2 linked regions of the Chelativorans sp. AA-79 genome follow. The protein of the gene in region 1 binds, or shares a complex with, the protein of each later gene. Links are inferred from orthologs where the notes say so. Each region holds a gene or a part of one and is shown on either strand. Other genes may lie near its edges.

What was found.
Region 2: the proteins of rimM (region 1) and rpsS are in contact, whole or in part, in a crystal structure (PDB 3A1P), measured with the Thermus thermophilus proteins. The link is inferred for Chelativorans sp. AA-79 from one-to-one orthologs. Residues at the interface, in WP_008632437.1 of Thermus thermophilus: Val4, Glu5, Ile6, Gly7, Arg8, Arg22, Gly23, Glu24, Val26, Leu84, Glu85, Glu86, Gly87, Arg88, Tyr89, Tyr90, Tyr91, Phe92, Leu94, Asp111, Ile112, Leu113, Asp114, Ala115, Gly116, Ala117, Gln118, Asp119, Val120, Ile122; in WP_011173711.1 of Thermus thermophilus: Lys28, Arg29, Leu30, Lys32, Thr48, Gln56, His57, Val58, Pro59, Val60, Tyr61, Thr63, Met66, Glu73, Phe74, Pro76, Thr77, Arg78, Arg81, His83, Gly84, Lys85, Glu86, Ala87, Lys88, Ala89, Thr90, Lys91, Lys92, Lys93.

The regions. Positions count from the first base shown.
Region 1 is NZ_CP120361.1:409,684-416,276, forward strand. What follows is about bases 3,735-6,593. They hold rimM (ribosome maturation factor RimM), read left to right. Parts: upstream 3,735-4,783; coding sequence 4,784-5,404; downstream 5,405-6,593. Other genes in these bases: tkt (transketolase), read right to left, coding at 3,735-3,800; PVE73_RS02015 (DUF4164 domain-containing protein), read left to right, coding at 4,088-4,360; PVE73_RS02020 (cell division protein ZapA), read left to right, coding at 4,369-4,728; trmD (tRNA (guanosine(37)-N1)-methyltransferase TrmD), read left to right, coding at 5,401-6,108; PVE73_RS02035 (DUF4260 domain-containing protein), read left to right, coding at 6,105-6,455. Outside these bases: PVE73_RS02000 (potassium/proton antiporter), read right to left, coding at 1-562; gap (type I glyceraldehyde-3-phosphate dehydrogenase), read right to left, coding at 683-1,696; more of tkt, read right to left, coding at 1,812-3,734. UniProt on the Escherichia coli protein: One of at least 4 proteins (Era, RbfA, RimM and RsgA/YjeQ) that assist in the late assembly stage of the 30S ribosomal subunit.
Region 2 is NZ_CP120361.1:2,741,387-2,748,025, forward strand. The notes cover bases 1,280-4,184. They hold rpsS (30S ribosomal protein S19), read left to right. Parts: upstream 1,280-2,545; coding sequence 2,546-2,824; downstream 2,825-4,184. Other genes in these bases: rplD (50S ribosomal protein L4), read left to right, coding at 1,280-1,383; PVE73_RS13280 (50S ribosomal protein L23), read left to right, coding at 1,380-1,673; rplB (50S ribosomal protein L2), read left to right, coding at 1,694-2,530; rplV (50S ribosomal protein L22), read left to right, coding at 2,827-3,216; rpsC (30S ribosomal protein S3), read left to right, coding at 3,216-3,920. Outside these bases: rplC (50S ribosomal protein L3), read left to right, coding at 35-763; more of rplD, read left to right, coding at 763-1,279; more of rplP, read left to right, coding at 4,185-4,358; rpmC (50S ribosomal protein L29), read left to right, coding at 4,370-4,570; rpsQ (30S ribosomal protein S17), read left to right, coding at 4,579-4,827; rplN (50S ribosomal protein L14), read left to right, coding at 4,892-5,260; rplX (50S ribosomal protein L24), read left to right, coding at 5,275-5,589; rplE (50S ribosomal protein L5), read left to right, coding at 5,582-6,139; rpsN (30S ribosomal protein S14), read left to right, coding at 6,167-6,472; rpsH (30S ribosomal protein S8), read left to right, coding at 6,484-6,639. UniProt on the Escherichia coli protein: In the E.coli 70S ribosome in the initiation state it has been modeled to contact the 23S rRNA of the 50S subunit forming part of bridge B1a; this bridge is broken in the model with bound EF-G.

The sequences.
Region 1 (6,593 bases):
CAAGGGCACCGGGTTGCAGCACCTCGCCGGAGCCGACCAGGCTGACCAGGGAGAGGGTCAGAAAGATCGCCATGGGATCGTTTGAGCCCGATTCCACTTCGAGCGTGGAACGAACGCGGTCGCGCACAGAGATATTGCCCACGCGCAGCAGGAAGAAGACGGCCGCAGCATCGGTGGAGGCAACTGCGGCGCCGAGCAGGAAGGATTCGAGCCAAGCGAAGCCCGCCACGTAGTGAGCGACGACGCCCAGCAGCGTCGTCGTGATCACCACTCCGACGGTGGCCAGCACGATGGCGGGTAAGGAGGCCGTACGAAAGCTGGCAAAGGATGTGCCGAAACCGGAATCGAAGAGGATGACGGCAAGGGCCAGTGATCCAATGAAGAAGGCGACGGGGGCACTGTCGAAATCAAGTCCGAGACCGTCGGTACCGGCGGCAAGCCCGATGCCAAGAAAGATGAGCAGAAGGGGTGCGCCGAAGCGGAACGCGATCAGGCTGGAAAAAGCGGCAAAAAGCACGAGTGCAGTGCCGACAAGCGTTATGAAATAGATAGCCTGATCCATAGCCCTCTCTAAAACGAGCGATACGGCTAAAGTGCGGTAAAACCGGCAGTCGAGGCAAGCTGCTTGGAGACAAAAAAGCCCGGCGGGCCGCCGGGCCTTCCCAATGCACTGCGGGGGGCGTCAGCCGAGCGTCTTTGCGATCACCGCTGTGACATCGGCCATGCGGTTGGAGAAGCCCCACTCGTTGTCATACCAGGACATCACCCGCACCAGATCGCCCTCTATGACCTTCGTCTGGTCGAGCGCGAAAGTCGAAGAGGCGGGATTGTGATTGAGGTCGATGGAGACGAGCTTCTCGTCCGTGTAGGCGAGAATGCCCTTGAGCGGCCCCTCGTTCGCGGCGGCCACGAGAGCGGCGTTCACTTCTTCGGCCGTCACAGGGCGCTTGGCGACGAATTTGAAATCGATGACGGAAACATTGGGAACCGGCACGCGGATCGACACGCCATCGAGCTTGCCCTTGAGTTCAGGCAACACCAGGCCGACCGCGCGGGCTGCACCTGTCGTCGTCGGGATGGCGGACATGGCTGCCGCGCGGGAGCGGTAGAGGTCCTTGTGCATGGTATCGAGCGTCGGCTGGTCGCCCGTATAGGCATGGACCGTGGTCATGAAGCCCTTTTCTATGCCGAAAGCATCGTTCAGCACCTTGGCGACGGGCGCAAGACAGTTGGTCGTGCAGGATGCATTCGAGATCACAAGATGGTCCTTGGTGATCTGATCATGATTCACGCCGTAGACCACGGTGAGATCGGCCCCATCCGAGGGAGCGGAGACGAGCACGCGCTTGGCGCCGGCTTCCAGATGCGCGGACGCTTTCTCCCTGGACGTGAAGATGCCCGTGCATTCGAGCACGATGTCGACGCCAAGATCCCTCCAGGGCAGCTTCGAAGGATCACGCTCCGAGAGTACCTTGAAGGATTCCGAATCTACCCGGATGCTGTCGCCCTCGACCTTCACGTCCGCGGGGAAGCGGCCATGCACGCTGTCGTAACGAAGCAGATGCGCATTGCTTTCGACGGGACCGAGATCGTTGATGGCGACCACATCGATATCTTTCCGGCCGGATTCGTAGATCGCCCGGACGATGTTGCGGCCGATGCGGCCAAATCCATTGATCGCTACTTTGACAGTCATGAACTACCTCCGGCGGGCTTGACGCCACGCATACAAGCATGGCGGGACGCCGTTCCGATGACGGCGTCCGGTGGAAGAAACGAACCGTGCCGGGCCCGGGCCCGACCACAAACTCTCAACCGTGCAGGCGTGCCTCGGCGGCCTCCACCGCGGCTTCCGCAGTGATGCCGAAATGCTTGTAAAGTTCCGGCGCGGGCCCGCTGGCTCCGAAGCCGTGCATGCCGATGAAGACTCCGTCGGTGCCGATGAAGCGGTCCCAGCCCTGCCGTACGCCTGCTTCGATGGCGATGCGCACGGGCGAATTCCCGAGAATCGCTTGCTGATAGTCTTGCGGCTGCTGCTCGAAGAGCTCGAAACAGGGCACGGAGACGACTCGGCTCGGATAGCCGCGGTCTTCAAGCATCGAGCGCGCCTTCACCGCGATCTCCACCTCCGATCCGCTGGCGAAGATCGTCACCCTGGCATCATCGCTGGCAGGCAGAAGCTCGTAGGCGCCGCGCGCACAAAGATTCTCTTCCTCGAACTCGAGACGAACCGGCTGAAGCTTCTGGCGCGTGAGGGCAAGCGTCGACGGCGTCTTTCTCGATTCCAGCGCGAGTTGCCAGCACTCTGCCGTCTCCACCGCGTCCGCCGGGCGGAAGACGTTGTGGTTCGGGATCGCGCGCAGCGCCGCCAGCTGTTCCACCGGCTGATGGGTCGGTCCATCCTCGCCAAGGCCGATGGAATCGTGCGTCATCACGAAGATGGAGCGGATGTGCATCAGCGATGCGAGCCGCATGGCCGGCCGGGCATAGTCGGAGAAGGTCAGAAAGGTTCCGCCATAGGGGATCAGCCCGCCATGCAGCGCGATGCCGTTGATGGCGGCGGCCATGGCGTGCTCGCGGATGCCATAATGGATATAGCGTCCTGAGAAGTCTGTCGGCGTGACCGGGGCCGTCTGGCTGGTCTTGGTATTGTTGGAGCCGGTGAGATCCGCCGAGCCGCCGATGGTCTCCGAAACGCAATCGTTGATGACCTCGAGAGCCATTTCCGAGGCGTTGCGGGTTGCAACGGCGGGATTTTCGTGTGCCAGTTTCTGCTTGTAGTCTGCAATGACTGCGGAGAAGGCCTCCGGCAAGTCACCGCGCATGCGTCGCTCGAATTGTGCACGGGTTTCGGTATCGGCAGCCGCAAGCCGCTTCTCCCACGCAACCCGCTCCTTCGCAGAGCGAAGGCCGGCCAGACGCCAGTCGTCGAGAATGTCGGAAGGCACGACGAAGGGCGGGGCGTCCCAGCCGAGCGCCGCCCGCGTCTTGGCGATCTCCTCGGCTCCCAGTGGCGAGCCGTGCGCCTTGTTTGTGCCCGCCTTGGTTGGCGCCCCGCGCCCAATAGTCGTGCGGAAGGCTATCATCGTCGGGCGGTCGGATTGACGCGCCGTCTCGATGGCCGAAGCGATGGCATCCGGATCATGCCCGTCGGCCCGCATCGCATTCCAGCCGGATGCGGCAAAACGCTCGCACTGGTCGGTCGAATCGGCGAGCGAGACCGGACCGTCGATGGAGATCTGGTTGTCGTCGAAGATGACGATGAGCTTATTGAGTCGCAGATGGCCCGCAAGCGCCAGCGCCTCCTGGCTGATGCCTTCCATGAGGCAGCCGTCGCCCACCAGCGCATAGGTGTAGTGATCAACGAGTTCGCCGCCGAAACGGGCGTTGAGCAGGCGCTCCGCGATCGCCATGCCCACGGCATTGGCAAAGCCCTGGCCGAGCGGACCGGTCGTCGTTTCGATGCCCGCGGCAAACCCGTATTCGGGATGTCCGGCCGTGCGCGAGCCCAACTGTCGGAAATTCTTGATCTCGTCGATCGTGATGTCTTCGTAGCCCAGCAGGTAGAGCAACGAGTAAAGCAGCATCGATCCGTGCCCGGCCGAAAGCACGAAGCGGTCGCGGTCCGGCCAGTGGGGATTCTTCGGGTCATGCGTCATGAACCGCGTGAAGAGCACCGTGGCGATGTCCGCCGTGCCCATGGGCAGGCCTGGATGCCCGGACTTTGCCTTTTCTACGGCGTCCATCGAAAGAAAGCGGATCGCATTCGCCATCCGGTCGTGTTTTTCGCGTGAAGTCATGTGTGCTCGCTGGTCGGCTGCCGGTCTGTCGGGCATTGGTCGGGCTTGCATCCGCAAAAGCAGGGGACACATATCAGTTGCGTTGCCCAAGTCAATAAACAGCCGCGGCGCGGGATGGTTCAACCGCCGTGCTTCATATTTCACAGTGGAGCACGAAACCGGGTGAGCAATCAGGGGATTGCCCTTCCGGCTGGTTGACGCCCCCTTCACCCGCCGCGTAATCTTTTGCGGATAAAATCTTCTGATTGCGCGCAATTCGCGGGCGGGGCGGCCGGGGAATGTTTGCGATGAGTGGGGATGCCACGCTGAGGGAAGTTCTCTTACGCCTCGAGAAGGCCATGGAAGGCCTCGAAGCAGCCGCGGAAGCCAAGCTCGAAAAGGAGCATGATTTCTCGGAAGCCGAGGCGGAAGTGCAGCGCATGGGCGCCGATCGTGCGCGCCTTGCGCAGGAAATCGACAAGTCGGAAGCACGGGCGGAGCGTCTCGCCGAGGTCAACCGCGAGGTCTCGCGCAGACTGGTGACGGCCATGGAGACGATCCGCGCCGTCCTGGATCGGTAGGCGGTGGCATGGCTCAAGTAACGGTTACGATAGACGGCAAGGCCTATCGCATGGCTTGCGAGGAGGGGCAGGAAGAGCACCTCCTGGATTTGGCGCAGCAGTTCGACCGCTATGTGACGCATCTGAAGGATTCCTTCGGCGAGATCGGCGATCAGCGCATCACCGTCATGGCTGGAATCATGGTCATGGACGAGCTGTCGGAGCTGCAGAAGCGGATGCGGGGGCTTGAGAACGAAGTCGCCACCCTGCGCAAGACGCGTGACGACGCATTGCTCAAGGCGGACCAGAACGATGCCGCGCTCACGGGTTCGTTGACGCAGCTCGCAACCCGCATAGAGGCCGTTGCCGCAAAGCTGGCGGGCTCGTAAGAGAAAGACCTGCCAGGAACAGACGGGCGCGCCTTTGGCGCGATGGAACGGCATGGTGAAACCAAAAACTCCGGTAGGACTCGAAAATCCGGTTCAGCTCGCGGTAATCGGCGCGGCTCATGGCATCAAGGGAGAAGTCCGCGTCAAGGCGTTCACGGAGGATCCCATGGCGCTCGGCAGCTACGGCCCGCTTTATGCCGCGGACGGTCGTTCCTTCATCGTCGCCGGAATCCGGCCGGCGAAGGAGGTCGTCATCGTCCGCTTCAAGGGGGTGGACGATCGCAACGGAGCCGAGGCGCTCAATGGCGAGGCGCTCTTCGTCGACCGTTCCGTGTTGCCCGAGGAACTCGAGGAAGACGAATTTTATTACTCCGACCTCATCGGCCTAACAGTTGTCGACGAGACGGATGAAGATCTCGGGCGCGTGATCGCGGTCCACAATTTCGGTGCAGGCGATCTCCTCGAGTTCCGACAGGAGTCCGGTTCGACGTTGATGATCCCCTTCACGCGCGATGCGGTGCCCGAAATAGACTTTTCCGAAGGCATGGTGCGTATCGACAGCATGGCAGCCGGGCTCGACGGGGCAGATGCCGCCCCCGAGGAAGAAACGTCCGACCGGTCCCGGCACCGCGGCTCGCGCCCCCGCGGGCCGAAAGCCGCCGGAGGCAACCGATGAGCTTCCGCGCCACGGTCCTTACGTTATATCCGGAGATGTTTCCGGGCGCCCTGGACGTGTCGCTTGCCGGGCGCGCACGCGCTGCCGGCATATGGTCGCTGGAGACGGTGCAAATTCGTGACTTTGCCCAGGACAAGCACCGCAGCGTGGACGACACGCCGGCCGGCGGCGGCGCCGGCATGGTGATGCGGGCCGACGTGCTTGCCCGCGCCATCGGTCATGCCTTACCGGAGGGCGACCCCCGTCCGCGGCTGCTCATGAGTCCTCGCGGGGTGCCGCTCACTCAGGCCTTAGTGCGTCAGCTGGCCGCCGGTCCGGGCGCGGTCATTCTCTGCGGACGCTTTGAAGGCGTGGACCAGCGCGTGATCGAGACCCGCGCCCTGCAGGAGGTTTCGATCGGCGACTATGTGCTGTCGGGCGGCGAACCGGCTGCAATCGTCCTGCTCGATGCCGTGGTGCGGCTGTTGCCCGGAGTCATGGGCAATGAATTTTCCGGCGCGGAAGAAAGCTTCGAAAGCGGTCTCCTGGAGCATCCGCAGTATACTCGGCCGCAAGATTTCGAAGGGCACGCGATTCCCGAGGTGCTCACCTCGGGCAACCACCGCAGGATCGCCGAGTGGCGGCACGAACAGGCTGAACGGCTGACGCGGGAGAGGCGGCCCGATCTCTGGCTCGCATACGAGAAGGCAAGGGGCGGGAGGTGAAGCTTCTCCTCAGGATCGAGAGCGCTGCCCTGCTGCTGGCGTCACTCTTCGCCTATCACCTTGTTGGCGGCAATTGGTGGCTTTTTCTTCTTCTTGTATTGGCACCCGATCTCTCGATGCTGGGCTATCTTGCAGGCCCGCGCGTGGGTGCTTGGTGCTACAACGCAGTCCATGCGTTCTTTGCCCCGGTCCTCGCCTGGCTTGCTGGCCTTGCCATTGGCTCGCCGCTTCTCGTGCAGATCGCGGTCATCCTCGCCGCACATATCGCGGCTGACCGTATGCTTGGCTACGGCTTGAAGCACCAAGACGATTTCAAGGAGACCCATCTGGGCAGGATCGACGGCTGACTCCTCCAGGTTGGCAATCCAGCAGTAGGAAAATACAAGCTACTGGAATCATTACAATTATTTAAGTTCGGGTTCATCTCCCATTCATCCGGCCGTCCCTAGGTTCGAAGGCGTCAACAAGAGGACACCGCCATGAAA
Region 2 (6,639 bases), 2.3 Mb from region 1 along the record:
CGGACGACGGGAAGCCTGAAAGGAAATCGAACCGATGCGTTCAGGTGTTATCGCACAGAAGATCGGGATGACGCGCGTCTACAACGAGGCGGGCGAGCACATCCCCGTCACGGTTCTGCGCATGGAGAATTGCCAGGTGGTTGCCCAGCGCACCGAGGAGAAGAACGGCTACACCGCCGTTCAGCTCGGTGTCGGCCTCGCCAAGGTGAAGAACACGTCGAAGGCGTTGCGCGGCCATTTCGCCACCGCTTCCGTGGAACCCAAGGCGAAGCTCGCCGAGTTCCGCGTGTCGCCGGAGAACCTGCTCGATGTGGGGGCGGAGATCACTGCCGACCATTTCGTGCCGGGCCAGAAGGTCGACGTTACGGGAACCTCGGTGGGCAAGGGCTTCCAGGGTGTCATGAAGCGCCACAATTTCGGCGGCGGTCGCGCGACCCATGGTAACTCCGTGTCCCACCGCACTCACGGCTCGACCGGCCAGCGCCAGGATCCGGGCAAGGTGTTCAAGGGCAAGAAGATGGCGGGTCACATGGGCGACCGGCGCGTGACCACCCAGAACCTGGAGGTGGTCTCCACCGATACCGAGCGCGGCCTGATCATGGTCCGCGGCGCGGTTCCGGGCTCGAAGGGAGCCTGGATCATGGTGCGTGACGCCGTGAAGGTGCCGCTCCCCAAGGAGGCGCCGGTTCCGGCGGCAGTCCGCGCAAGCAACAACGATGCCGCGAAGGCTGAGAACGCCGCCGCCAGCGAGGGGGCAGAATAATGGATATCAAGGTAACCACCCTGGCGGGCAAGGATGCCGGTAAGCTTGAAATCTCTGACGAGATTTTCGGGCTCGATCCGCGGGAAGACATTCTGCATCGCGTCGTGCGCTGGCAGCTTGCCAAGCGCCAGCAGGGGACGCACAAGGCCAAGGGCCGCGCCGAGATCGCACGCACCGGCGCCAAGATGTACCGCCAGAAGGGCACCGGCCGTGCGCGTCATCACTCCGCGCGTGCGCCGCAGTTCCGCGGCGGCGGCAAGGCGCACGGGCCGGTGGTGCGAAGCCACGAGCACGACCTGCCCAAGAAGGTTCGTGCGCTCGGCCTGAGGCATGCGCTTTCCGCGAAGGCCAAGTCCGCCAACCTCATCATCATCGACGAGCTGGCGGTCAAGGAGGCCAAGACGAAGGCGCTGGTCGAGAACTTTGCCAAGCTCGGTCTTACGAACGCGCTGCTGATCGGCGGTACGGAGATCGATGCCGGCTTCAAGCGTGCGGCCGCCAATCTTTCGAATATCGACGTTCTGCCGGTGCAGGGCATCAACGTCTACGACATTCTGCGCCGCGGGACCCTGGTGCTTTCCAAGGCTGCGGTCGAGGCTCTCGAGGAGCGGTTCAAATGACGGATCTTCGCCATTACGACGTGATCGTGAGCCCCGCGATCACCGAAAAATCGACGATGGCCTCGGAGAACAACCAGGTCGTCTTCAACGTGGCTCGCAAGGCGACGAAGCCCGAGATCAAGGCGGCGGTGGAAGCTCTCTTCGGCGTCAAAGTCACCGGTGTGAACACGTTGGTGCGCAAGGGCAAGGTGAAGCGCTTCCGCGGCACCATCGGGCAGCAGAGCGACGTCAAGAAGGCGATCGTGACGCTGGCCGAGGGCCAATCCATCGACGTCGCGACGGGTCTTTGAGAGGCCGCGAGGATTAAGACATGGCACTCAAGAATTACAAGCCGGTAACGCCGGGCCAGCGTCAGCTGGTGATCGTGGACCGCTCGGGCCTTCACAAGGGCAAGCCCGTAAAGGGGCTGACCGTGGGCCTGACGTCCAAGGGCGGCCGCAACAATCACGGTCGCGTCACCGCGCGGTTTCAGGGCGGTGGGCACAAGCGTACCTATCGCCTGATCGATTTCAAGCGCCGCAAGTTCGACGTTTCGGGCGTCGTGGAGCGGCTCGAATACGATCCGAACCGGACGGGCTTTATTGCCCTGGTGCGTTATGACGATGGCGAGCTCAGCTATATCCTGGCGCCGCAGCGCTTAGCGGCCGGGGACCGCGTGGTCGCGTCCACCGGCGCAGTGGATGTGAAGCCGGGCAATGCAATGCCGCTCGCCAGCATGCCGCTGGGCACGATCATCCACAATGTCGAGCTCAAGCCCGGCAAGGGCGGCCAGCTTGCGCGTTCCGCGGGCTCCTACGCGCAACTCGTCGGCCGTGACCAGGGCATGGCGATCCTGCGGCTCAATTCCGGCGAGCAGCGTCTCGTCGCAGGTGGCTGCATGGCGACGGTGGGGGCGGTGTCAAATCCGGACCACTCCAATGTGAGCCTCGGCAAGGCGGGCCGCAAGCGGTGGCTGGGCAAGCGTCCGCACAATCGCGGCGTCGCCATGAACCCGGTCGACCACCCGCATGGCGGCGGTGAAGGCCGCACGTCCGGCGGCCGTCACCCGGTCTCGCCTTGGGGCAAGCCCACCAAGGGCCGCAAGACGAGGTCCAACAAGGCGACCGATAAGTTCATCATGCGCTCGCGCCACCAGCGCAAGAAATAGGAAAGGTAACGGAACGTGTCCCGTTCAGTTTGGAAAGGCCCCTTTGTCGACGGCTTCCTGTTGAAGAAGGCCGACAAGGTTCGCGAGAGCGGCCGCAAGGAGGTGATCAAGATGTGGAGCCGCCGCTCCACCATTCTGCCCCAGTTCGTGGGGCTGACCTTCGGCGTCTACAACGGCCAGAAGCACATTCCGGTGCTCGTCAGCGAAGAGATGGTGGGCCACAAATTCGGTGAGTTCGCTCCGACCCGCACCTATTACGGCCACGGCGCGGACAAGAAGGCAAAGAGGAAGTAACCATGGGCAAGGCCAAAGCGCCACGCAGGCTTGCAGACAATGAGGCGCGTGCGGTTCTGCGCACGATCCGCGTCAGCCCGCAGAAGCTGAACCTCGTTGCCGCGCTGATCCGCGGCAAGAAGGTCGGGACGGCGCTCGCGGACCTCGAATTTTCGCGCAAGCGGATCGCGGGCACCGTGAGAAAGACGTTGGAATCGGCGATTGCCAACGCCGAGAACAACCACAATCTCGATGTGGACGCGCTGGTGGTGGCGGAGGCCTATGTCGGCAAGTCGATCGTCATGAAGCGCTTTCATGCCCGCGGTCGCGGCCGCGCCAACCGCATCGAGAAACCATTTTCGCACCTGACGATCGTCGTTCGCGAAGTTGAAGAGCAAGTGGAGGCCGCCTGATGGGCCAGAAAGTCAATCCGATCGGTCTCCGTCTCGGCATCAACCGCACCTGGGATTCGCGCTGGTTCGCGAATAACAGCGAGTACGGACAACTGCTGCACGAGGATCTGAAGATCCGCAACTATATCGAGAGCGAGCTCAAGCAGGCAGCGATCTCGAAGGTCGTGATCGAGCGCCCGCACAAGAAGTGCCGCGTGACCATCCATTCGGCACGTCCGGGTCTCATCATCGGCAAGAAGGGGGCCGATATCGACAAGCTGCGCCGCAAGATTGCGCAGATGACCAATGCGGAGACGCATCTGAACATCGTCGAGGTGCGCAAGCCTGAGATTGATGCGCGCCTCATCGCCCAGTCGATCGCCCAGCAGCTCGAGCGCCGCGTCGCATTCCGCCGCGCCATGAAGCGCGCGGTGCAGTCGGCCATGCGGCTCGGTGCCGAAGGCATCCGCATCAGCTGCACGGGCCGCCTCGGCGGTGCGGAGATCGCGCGCATCGAGTGGTATCGCGAGGGTCGCGTGCCGCTGCACACGCTGCGGGCCGACATCGACTACGGCACGGCCGAGGCGAAGACCGCCTATGGCGTGTGCGGGGTGAAGGTCTGGGTCTTCAAGGGCGAGATCCTGGAGCACGATCCGATGGCGTCCGAACGCCGGGCGGTCGAGGGTGAGCAGGGCGGCGGTCAGCGTCGTCGCGAGAACGCCTGAGCCGGAATTTTGGAGTAACAAGAAATGCTGCAACCAAAGCGCACGAAATTCCGCAAGCAGTTCAAGGGCCGCATCCATGGCTTGGCCAAGGGCGGGACGGAGCTGAACTTCGGAGCCTTCGGCCTGAAGGCGATGGAGCCGGAGCGCGTCACCGCGCGCCAGATCGAGGCTGCACGCCGTGCCATCACGCGCCAGATGAAGCGCCAGGGCCGCGTCTGGATCCGCATCTTCCCGGATGTGCCGGTTACGGCCAAGCCGACGGAAGTCCGCATGGGTAAGGGCAAGGGCAGCGTGGAATACTGGGCGTGCCGCGTGAAGCCCGGCCGCGTGATGTTTGAAATCGACGGCGTGGCCGAGGATGTGGCGCGCGAGGCCCTGCGCCTCGGTGCGGCCAAGCTCCCGGTCAAGACGCGCTTCGTACAGCGCATCGCTGAATAGGAGAGGGCATCATGAAAGCCACTGACATCAGGACGATGACGCCCGATCAACTCGATGACGAGTTGACGAACCTGAAGAAAGAGCAGTTCAACCTTCGCTTCCAGAAGGCGACGGGGCAGCTCGAGAAAACTGCGCGTGTCAGGCAGATCCGCCGCGACATTGCGCGCATCAAGACAATCGCCGCCGAGAAGACGGCCGGCAAGAAGGCCTGAGGACAAAGATGCCAAAGCGCGTTTTGCAGGGCACCGTGGTGAGCGACAAGAACGACAAGACGGTCGTCGTCCTGGTCGAGCGGCGGTTTGCGCACCCGATTTTCAAGAAGACCGTGCGCCGTACCAAGCGGTACAAGGCCCACGACGAGGCCAATGCATGTAAGGTCGGCGACATCGTGCTGATCGAGGAGACGCGCCCGATCTCCAAGGACAAGTCCTGGATCGTGGTCGAGAGCCAGGCACAGCAGGCACAATAAGAATGGAATGGACGGGAAGGGCGCAGAAGCGTAGTCCCGGCAGATAACTAGAAGGCGGCCAGTCATGATTCAGATGCAAACAAACCTCGACGTGGCGGATAATTCCGGCGCCCGTCGTGTCATGTGCATCAAGGTGCTCGGCGGTTCGAAGCGGAAATATGCCTCGGTTGGCGACATCATCGTCGTCTCCGTGAAGGAGGCCATTCCGCGCGGCCGCGTGAAGAAGGGTGACGTGATGAAGGCGGTGGTGGTACGCACCGCCAAGGACATTCGCCGCCCCGACGGCAGCGTCATTCGCTTCGACAGCAACGCCGCCGTTCTCGTCGACAACAAGAGAGAGCCCGTCGGCACCCGTATCTTCGGACCGGTTCCGCGCGAGTTGCGCGCCAAGAACCACATGAAGATCATCTCGCTGGCGCCGGAAGTTCTCTAGAAGGAGCCGGAGAAATGCAGAAGATCAAGAAGGGCGACAAGGTCGTCGTGCTCTCCGGCCGTGACAAGGGCCGCACGGGCGAAATTTTGAAGATGATGCCGAAGGAAGATCGGGCCGTGGTGCGCGGCGTCAATCTGGTGCGCCGGCATCAGAAGCAGACACCGCAGGCCGAAGGCGGCATCATTACGAAAGAAGCGCCGATCCACGTGTCCAACCTGGCACTGGCCGACCCCAAGGACGGAAAGCCGACACGCGTCGGATTCCGCATCCAGGAGGATGGCAAGAAGGTGCGCGTGGCGAAGCGCTCGGGAGAGTTGATCGATGGCTAAGGCAGAATACCAGCCGCGCTTGAAGACGCGTTACGAGGAGGTGATCCGCAAGGAACTCCTCGATACATTCAGCTATGCAAACGAGATGCAGGTGCCGCGCCTCGACAAGGTCGTCATCAATATGGGAGTCGGTGAGGCGACGGGCGATTCCAAGAAGCCGACCGTTGCGGCCGAGGATCTGGCACTGATCGCTGGCCAGAAGCCGGTGATCACCCGGGCCCGCAACTCGATCGCCGGCTTCAAGGTGCGCGAGGGCATGCCGATCGGCGCCAAGGTGACGCTGCGCAAGGATCGCATGTACGAGTTCCTGGATCGGCTCGTGAACGTGGCGCTCCCGCGTGTCCGCGACTTCCGGGGCCTGAGCCCCAAGAGCTTCGATGGCCGCGGCAATTTCGCCATGGGTATCAAGGAGCACATCGTGTTCCCCGAGATCAATTACGACAAAGTCGACCAGATCTGGGGAATGGACATCATCGTCTGTACGACCGCCAAGACCGACGACGAGGCTCGCGCCCTGTTGAAGGCCTTCAACTTCCCGTTCCGGCAGTAACGGCAGGCGAGAACAAGGAACTATCAAATGGCAAAGACTAGCGCAGTCGAGAAGAACAAGAGGCGCCGGAAGATGGCCGACCGTTACGCCAACAAGCGAGCGGCACTCAAGGCCATCATCATGGACCAGGACAAGCCCATGGAGGAACGCTTCAAGGCGCAGCTCCAGCTTGCCGCCCTTCCGCGCAACTCGTCGAAGACGCGCATCCGCAACCGGTGCGATGTGACCGGCCGTCCGCGCGCTTATTACCGCAAGCTCAGGATGTCGCGTATCGCGCTTCGTGAGTTGGGCAGCCAGGGTCTTATCCCGGGCCTCGTCAAGTCGAGCTGGTAAGGGAGGTTGGCATGTCTGTGAATGATCCTCTCGGCGATATGCTGACCCGCATCCGCAATGCGGTCGGGCGCAGGAAGAACACGGTTTCCACGCCGGCTTCGCGGCTGCGCGTGCGCGTGCTCGATGTCCTAAAGGCTGAAGGCTTTATCCGCGACTACACGCAGGTC